Regions from separate parts of the Pseudoalteromonas sp. AWH4_217 genome, predicted to be linked through region 1. Evidence: riboswitches for the same ligand, from Rfam matches in the RefSeq annotation. Region 1 holds a riboswitch; the other holds the start of a gene.
The links. Region 1 has a riboswitch for cobalamin ahead of ACXAH1_RS02390 (TonB-dependent receptor domain-containing protein). Riboswitches for the same ligand answer to the same signal wherever they lie in the genome.
Positions count from the first base shown of each region.

Region 2: linked by a shared signal. The riboswitch ahead of ACXAH1_RS17895 (ABC transporter ATP-binding protein) and the one ahead of ACXAH1_RS02390 (TonB-dependent receptor domain-containing protein) in region 1 are both predicted to bind cobalamin.

Region 1 is NZ_JBSWYM010000002.1:143,175-147,586, forward strand. Features, by position in the region: gene ACXAH1_RS02385 (YajQ family cyclic di-GMP-binding protein) at 139-621, shown strand; cobalamin riboswitch at 722-904, shown strand; gene ACXAH1_RS02390 (TonB-dependent receptor domain-containing protein) at 943-2,817, shown strand; gene msrA (peptide-methionine (S)-S-oxide reductase MsrA) at 2,876-3,403, opposite strand; gene ACXAH1_RS02400 (efflux RND transporter permease subunit) at 3,406-4,412, opposite strand, start outside.
Region 2 is NZ_JBSWYM010000015.1:65,490-69,901, forward strand. Features, by position in the region: gene nqrF (NADH:ubiquinone reductase (Na(+)-transporting) subunit F) at 1-72, shown strand, start outside; gene ACXAH1_RS17880 (FAD:protein FMN transferase) at 256-1,233, shown strand; gene nqrM ((Na+)-NQR maturation NqrM) at 1,343-1,555, shown strand; gene ACXAH1_RS17890 (histidine phosphatase family protein) at 1,634-2,233, shown strand; cobalamin riboswitch at 2,234-2,433, shown strand; gene ACXAH1_RS17895 (ABC transporter ATP-binding protein) at 2,673-3,470, shown strand; gene ACXAH1_RS17900 (FecCD family ABC transporter permease) at 3,467-4,412, shown strand, end outside.

The DNA of each region.
Region 1 (4,412 bases):
CCAGTATATCATCGAAATCTGAAAATAGGATGAAGCAGGGACTGTCAGTTCCAAATTTGAAAACGAGCGCTGAGAGTGTGGTCGCGTCACAGCCTTTGGGTTGCTATAATCCGGAAAAACATTATCCAGGAGCTAGATATGCCTTCTTTTGACATTGTGTCTGAAATTGATATGACTGAAGCGAGAAACACGGTGGATAACGCGGATCGTGAACTGAGCACGCGTTTTGACTTTCGTGGTGTAGAAGCGTCGTTTGACCTGAAAGACGAAGTGATCACGTTAAAAAGTGAATCTGAGCAGCAAGTGATGCAATTATTCGACATGCTGGTAGGCAAAGCCGCAAAACGTGGTCTGGACGTGGCCAGCTTTGAGCTGAAAGACGTTGAAAAGTCGGGTAAGTATGTGTCACGTAAAGTGATGCTGAAACAGGGGATCGACAAAGAGATGGCGAAGAAAGTGGTTAAGGCCATTAAAGATTCTAAGATTAAGGTACAGGCGTCTATTCAGGGTGAAACCGTGCGTGTTACTGGCAAGAAGCGTGACGATCTGCAGGAAACCATGCAGCTGATCCGCGGTGCCGAACTTGGTCAGCCTTTCCAGTTTAAAAACTTCCGAGATTAATCCCTCAGTTTACTTTCTTGTGTCTGGCATGCTAAACGTCACCCGTGTTTTAGCATGCTAGACGTCCATTGATTTTTGTTCTCAAATCTCCGACAATAGCGCCAACTTTTCAGGGTGTCAGATCAGGAGCCTGGAGTCTCTCAAAGATCTGAATAATCGGGAAGCTGGTGACTGCCTATGGAGTTGGTAATAGTCCAGCACTGCCCCCGCAACGGTGAACCTGTGACAGTCCTTCCGGCTGTTACAGGTAAGTCCGGAAACCGGCCCTGAAACACACTCAATAGTTGTAGTTCACGCGGTGGGCGTGGATCAGGGGAACTCATGTTTAAAAAATCTGCTTTAACCACAGCTCTGCTGGCTGTGCTACCTTTTTCTGCGCTTTGCGCACAAGACATTGAACATATTACGATTACGGCTAACAAGTTCGAACAAGCCAGTGTAGATACGCTGACGTCTGTGGCAGTGGTTGAGCGTGCTGAAATCGAACGAGCTAACGTACGTGACCTGCCGACATTGCTGAACAACCTCGCAGGTATCGATGTTGTACGCAGTGGTGGTTACGGCCAAAAAGCCAGTGTGTTTGTGCGCGGTGCGGCGACTAAATATACTTTAGTGTTGGTTGATGGTGTTCGTATTAGTGATGCAAACTCGGGCGATGTGTCTTTTACCAATATTCCGGTTAACAGTATTGAACGTGTGGAAGTCCTTAAAGGGGCGCGTGCTGCTATTTATGGCTCAGATGCAGTTGCAGGGGGGATCAACATTATTACCCGGGAACAGACAGGGCATCAGCTGGCGCTGACCTCTGGCAGTCGTAACTATGGCGGTGCTCAGCTGGCTGGTCAGTTTGAGGCAGATAAACTGACGGTAAACTATCATTTTGGTTATGAAACCACAGATGGTTATGACGTGACGGCCAAAGATCCGGCACTTCCTCGGACCAAAGAGCATGATCGCGACGGTTATGACAACACCAATATGGGTGTAAAACTGAATTATGATCTGGCTCAGTATGGGCAGCTTGCTTTGCATGCACAGCGCAGCGAAGGGGAGGCAGACTATGATTCCTCCTATGGCAACGATGCTTACGAGTTTGATAATTACACCACTAAACTTGTGTGGCAGAAACAATCGGATGTGTTGAGCCAGGAAGCGTCTGTTAGTCTGGCACAGGAAGAGAATACGCAGTTCCTGTCTGTATTGCCTAAAGACGGTACACCACCACCGCCAAATGATATTTACAGCACCAAACGAGATGAAATTGAGTACCGCGCCCGTTATAAAATGACGCAGTCTCTTCAGGTGATGGGGGGCGTGAGCCGCCTCAATGAAGACTTGTCTTCATCGAGCGCTCAGTTCTCGATTGCTGAGCGTGATAACACGGCAGTGTTTGCAGCTGCGTTTTACGATCAAAGTCGCTGGTTGCTAAACGCTGTAGTACGCAGTGATGATTATGAGCACCATGGTCGCGCAAATACGTATACCGCTGACCTGGGTTTCAGAGCATCGGACATCGTCACGTTTCGGGTTAATCATGGTACTGCATTTCGTGCGCCAAGCCTGACCAATGCCTTTGTTAAAGACAGCCCCTGGTACTTACCAAATAGCGAAATCAAACCGGAAGAGGGTACTTACAATGAAGTAGGTGTGACGGTAGATACCGACAATGTGCGCTATGATGTGGCCATTTTTGACAATCGTATCGATAACCTGATCAGCAATGAATTTGATGTACAAACCGGCAAGTATATTCCCGCCAATGTGGGTCGTGCACAGATGAAAGGCATTGAGCTGAGTGCACAGTTCTCAGCATTGGGTCTGGAACATGCCGCTAACCTGACCTTAGTGGATGCCAGAGACCAGGAAAAGCGTGAAGATTTACCTCGCCGTCCTGGTAAAGCGTTTAACTATGTCCTGTCTAAGCAGTGGGATAAACTAGATGTGAGGCTGGCTATGCAGTACCGTGATAAGCGTCCGTCGATCAGCTACTTTGATACGGATCTACCATCTTATACGGTATTTAATCTGAGTGCCAATTACCAGTTGCTTGAACCGGTTGCACTGACAATGAGGGTGGAAAACCTGACCGATAAAGCGTATTTCAACTCAGTTGCCAGTAAAACGGCTGACGGTACTTTGTTGCCTTATGAGCCACCGGGCAGACAGATTTATGTGGGCACCCGCATTACCTTCTAATAGTGAAGGAATGTAAAAAGGAGGCTGATGCCTCCTTTTTTGATCCTAAGTGCTTAGCTTACGCGAGGTAGTCGGCAAACTTCTGAGCGAATGCGGCTAACTTGGGTGCGATCATCACGCTACAATAACCCTGGTTGGGGTTATTGGTATAATAGTCCTGATGATACTGCTCCGCAGGGTAAAAGTGCGTATGAGCCGATACTTCGGTGACAACAGGCGCACTCAGTGTGGGCGCTAACGTATCAATGTATTGCTGAGTTAACGCCCGTTGTTGTTCTGAGTGATAAAACACGACGCTGCGGTATTGCGTGCCAATGTCATTGCCCTGACGATTTAGCTGGGTGGGATCATGCAACGCAAAGAACATTTCCAGCAGCACAGAAAAGTCCACCTGCTGGGGATCAAAGGTAAGCTGAACGACTTCAGCATGGCCGCTTTGACCGGTACAGATCTGCTCATAAGTCGGGTTGTCGGTATGACCGCCGGCATAACCAGAGGCCACTTGCGTGACGCCTCGGACACTGCGAAAGGCGGCATCAATACACCAAAAACAGCCGCCACCAAAGGTGGCAATTTGCTGATTCATTCTTAAATCTCCCGTTCCTGTTGTGTTTGCGGGTGGGCATCGTGCTGCTCAAGCAGCTTATCGCTGGTTGCCTGTGGCGACTGCGTGCGTCTTGCGAGCATACTGTAGGCACAGGGGATCACAAACAGCGTTAAAATGGTCGCGACACTCACCCCGGCAAATACCACGACCCCGATCACCATGCGACTCTCTGAGCCCGGGCCCGAGGCCAGTACCAGTGGAATGGCACTCATTACCGTGGTCAGTGAGGTCATGATAATGGGCCTGAGTCGCTGTACCGCCGCATCAATAATCGCCTGCTCAAAGGCCACGCCCTTGTCTCTGAGCTGGTTAGCAAATTCAACGATCAGAATACCATTTTTGGCACTGAGGCCAATCAGCATCACTATCCCGATCTGGCTGTAAATATTCAGTGAGCTGTCGGTGGCATACAGGCCAAACATGGCGCCAACCAGCCCAAGCGGTACGGTCAGCATAATCACCAGCGGGTGCACGAAACTCTCAAACTGGGCGGCCAGCACCAAAAACGTCACAGTCAGAGCCAAAATAAAGACGTAGGTCATGGCCGACGCGCCTTCATAAAACAGCTGAGATTCGCCTTTGTAGTCGACGGCCCCGTCAATGTCATTTTCTTCCGCTGCAACCTGGTTCAGGAAATCCAGTGCCTGCTCCAGTGTATAACCTGGCGCCAGGTTTGCAGTAATTGTAATGGCTCGCATTCGATTATAGCGATTTAACCGTGAAGCCGTGGCCTCTTCGCGAATGGTGATCAGGCTGTCCAGCGGCACCAGTTGATCGCTGCGAGAAGTGACATAAATGTCGGCGATGTCGTGTGGTGCACTAAAGTCTGCTTTGGTGCCTTTGAGGATCACATCATACTCTTCACCGCGGTCAATAAAGGTGGTAACACGACGCTGGCCCAGCATGGTTTCTAAGGTGCGGCCAATGTCGCTGACCGAGACACCGAGATCGGCGGCCTTGAGTTTGTCTATGCTGATCAAAAACTGTG
Region 2 (4,412 bases), on a different contig from region 1:
GCGGTTATCAACATGCTGAAAGACCTGGGTGTTGAAGATGAAAACATCCTGCTTGATGACTTCGGTGGTTAAGCTGAAATACATATGATCTTAAAGTGGTTTTTAAGATAAAATAGAAGCCCCTTAGCAGTTTTGCTGAGGGGCTTTTTTTTATGGGTAATGCTCCGTACAGAGCGGGGGTTACTGGCAATTGAATTACAAGGGATGACACTGATGCTAAGACAGAGCCAGTTTTGTTTAGTTTTTTTATTGAGCATGTTGCTTGTGGCATGCGGCCAGGCAAACAAATCAGCTGAACCTATTGTGCTACAGGGCAGTACAATGGGCACAACCTATAACATTAAGGCTTTTCCCCAGCAAAGCACACTGACAGAAGCGCAGTTACATACTGAGGTTGAGGCTGCGCTAAAAGCGGTGAATCAATCTATGTCGACCTATATTCCAGATTCAGAGATCAACCAGTTCAATCGTCTGGCTGCTAACCAGGTCATGCCTGTCAGTGAGGACTTCAGAAAGGTGGTGGCTGAGTCCATTCGCCTGGGTCAGTCTACAGAAACTCTGGATGTAACCATGGGGCCGCTTATTGATTTATGGGGATTTGGCCCGGACAAACGCCCGACCAAGCGACCTTCCGATCAACAGCTGGCGCAGATGCGCGAAGAAATTGGCCTGGATAAGCTCATTTTAACCGATGCGGGCCTGGCAAAAACTCTGGACCATCTGGAGCTGTCTTTTTCAGCAACAGCGAAGGGCTACGGTATAGACAAAGTGGCCGAACTCATCGAGTCTCACGGTATCACTAACTATATGGTGGAAATTGGGGGTGAGCTGAGACTATCGGGTACTAAGCCGGGTGATGAGCCTTGGCGCATTGCCATTGAGAAGCCGGATGCACCGGTTGGACAAAGACAAATTCACAAAGTGATTGAGCCGGGTAAGAACAGTGTGGCGACGTCAGGCGATTATCGTATTTTTTATGAAATGGATGGTGAGACCTTTACCCACCTGATCGATCCGGGTACGGGTAAGCCTGTCAAACACGATCTGGTGTCTGTGACGGTATTGCACCCTTCTGCGATGACAGCCGATGGACTCGCTACAGCGCTAACTGTGATGGGGACTGAACGCGCCAGAGCGTACGCTGAGCTACACGACTTAGCGGTCTACTTGATCAGCAAAAGTGATGACGGTCTGAAGGTGTATGCCAGCAGCGCATTCAAGCCTTATTTATAAGCGGATCTGTGTCGCGAACGTTTCAACTTAAGCGCGTTTAGTTATATAATGAGCACAATTCACCGTCACACATCCAAACTTGTGGATGAATAAGCAAAAGGGGCCTGAGATGTCACTATTTTTACTTACCTTCGGATTGCTGTTGTTGATCGCCGTTGCAATGGCGGTAGGCGTTATAGTACAGAAGAAATCAATGGCCAGTAGTTGTGGTGGACTGGGCTCCATGGGCATCGACAAGATCTGCGATTGTGACGACCCGTGCGACAAACGCAAGAAGCGTCTTAAGAAAGAGCAAATGTGGAAAGAGAATCAGATTCTTTAATCCGTTGCTTTCACCAAAAACGCAAGCTCAGGCTTGCGTTTTTGCGTTTCAGGCCCCGAATAACAGAGCTCTAACCCAATGCAACAAACCTTGTATTTTATTCGCCATGGTGAGCCGCTTGAAACCGGTCGATTGCTCGGGCGCACAGATTTGCCGGTAAGCATATCGGGTAATGAGCAGGTGTATGCCCAACTACAGGCTTGTGATGTCATTTCACAGGTAATTAGCTCTCCGTTACAGCGGTGTCAGACTGTGGCGCGCGCGTTTTGTGAATCAGCCGGTTTGCCACTACAGGTTGACCCCAGGCTCAGTGAAATGGACTTTGGCGACTGGGACGGACAAAGCTATGAGGTGCTCTGGCAGTCAACGCAGTCGCCCGGCATTGGGGATTTCTGGCAGAGCCCGTGGCAGCATACGCCACCAAACGGTGAACCGATGTCAGCATTTCACTTACGCTTAAATGACTGGTGGCAGCAGTTTACGACAACGCCCTCACCCCAGAACACCGCCATTGTCACCCATGCGGGGGTGATTAAACAGTTGCTGGCAACCTGGTTAGGCTTGCCTGAGGGCTTTGATACGCATTTATCTCGGCTGGAGATAGGCTATGCCAAAGTGATTAAAGTAAATGTCTTCTATGATGACACCGGTCGTGCCTGGCCGAAAGTTGTGTTTTAGACGTCTGGACTTCATAATAGGTGCTAAATCTAGAATCGTAATGTATTGGTAGTCATTGGGAATGAGGTGCAAATCCTCAGCTGTCCCCGCAACTGTAATGGACTTTTATACCAATTTGCTTAATTAAGTGTTCTATTTTGAGGCGAGAAAATAGGGTCGATAACACCGCTCACGCGTCCTGCTATCGCTGAGGCACCTATGTCCATATAGGCGAGGCAAAAATTTTGCTATTTAGTTGTTCTAAATGAAAAATTTTTAACGCCGTTAGCGTCATATTTGCTCCGTCAAATTGAACAGGTATTAAGTGAAATTGGTATTAGTCTGAAGCCAGATACCAAGGCCAATACCTACACTTAAGCGGGCGCACTTAAGTCAGTACAGAAGGCCAGTCGTAGCAATGCGAGTGGCCTGCTCTGCTGCCGTCCGTATTTGAGGCGGTATGAGTTCACCACAAATCTCCGTGCACAACCTGAGTCTGAACCTCGGCAATAAGCCTGTACTGAGCGGATTAAATTTTGCCATTGCGCGCGGTCAGTTTATTGGCCTGATTGGGCCAAATGGGGCGGGAAAATCCAGCTTATTACGCTGCCTGTATCGTTACTGGGAGCAGACTGAGGGCGAAATTCGTTATGTGGGTAGACCTGTGTCTGACTACCCCCGCCGGGCTTATGCGCGTCAGGTTGCGGTTGTTTTACAGGAGATCCCCAGTCAGTTTAACCTGGCGCTGTTTGAGGTGGTGGCGATGGGCGTCACACCACATAAAACTCTCTTTAGTACAGTCAATGCCGACGATAAACAGCGTATTTTAGAAGCCATTGAGCGTGTGGGCCTGAGCCACAAGGCGCAGCAGGCTTTTGATTCCCTGTCCGGGGGCGAAAAGCAACGGGCGATGATCGCCCGGGCCATGGTTCAGCAACCTGAGCTGTTAATTATGGACGAGCCCACCAGTCATCTAGATGTGAAATACCAGATCCAGATCATGGAGCTGGCTAAGGCCATGGGGGTGACTGTGATTGCTTCTTTTCACGACCTAAACCTGGCGGCTGCGCTCAGCGATGAGTTGCTGGTGCTGGCACAAGGTAAGCTGATGGCTCAGGGCACACCTCTGGATATTATAACCCCCGACTTACTCAGCGACATTTTTGGGGTGTGTGCCGAAGTAGAAACGGTACCCGGACTCCACAGCAGCGCACCGGGTGTGCCCCACATTCGTTATCATTATGGGTATCAGTTATGAAGGCTTTGCTGATACCGGGTCTCATTTTTGCCTGCATGTTCAGCCTGCTCTGTGCGCTGTCTGTCGGCGCCGTTTCTTTGAGTTGGGGTGAAGTCTGGCAGGCACTGAGTAGCTATGATAGCAGCATACTGAGCCAGAAAATTGTTGTAGAGCTGCGATTACCCCGCACTTTACTGGCATTCTTCGCCGGTGCTGGGCTGGCCATTGCCGGGCTCATTCTGCAAACGGTCACCCGAAACCCATTGGCCGATCCTTACTTATTTGGCATCTCCTCTGGCGCCTCATTTGGTGTGGTGTTGCTGGTCGCGCTGTTTGGTGTGCAAAGTGCGCTGGCGTTGTCCGGTGCCGCGTTTGCGGGCAGTGCTGTGGCAATGGGTCTGTTGCTGCTGATTGCCTTTCACAAAGGCACCGCCCTGGTTGAAAACATGTTGCTGTCGGGTGTCGCGTTGACCTTTTTATTCTCGGCCTTTACCAGTTTGCTGTTGTACTGGAGCGATCCGCAGGCCATTAGCGCGATTATATTCTGGAGCCTGGGCAGTTTCAGCCGCGCAGACTGGCAATGGTTGTGGCTGCCTGCATTGGTTGTTTCGCTGGGGTGTACCCTCATGCTGTTAATGCGCCGCAGCCTGAATGCCTTGCTGGTTGGAGATGAGAGCGCGGGGACGCTGGGGATCAACGTCCACCGGCTCAGGCTGGGCATGCTGATCTTGGCGTCGATGTTAACGGCCGTGATTGTCGCGGCCTGTGGTGGTGTCGGCTTTGTGGGCCTGATGATCCCCCATATCGTGCGCTTTTTTATCTCTCAAGTTCGCACTGCGGGTATGTTAGCGACGGCCTTATCAGGTGGACTCATGATGTTGTGGGTCGATGTACTCGCTCGTACCCTGATAGACAATCAGGAGCTGCCGATTGGGGTGATCACCTCAGCGATTGGCAGCGTGT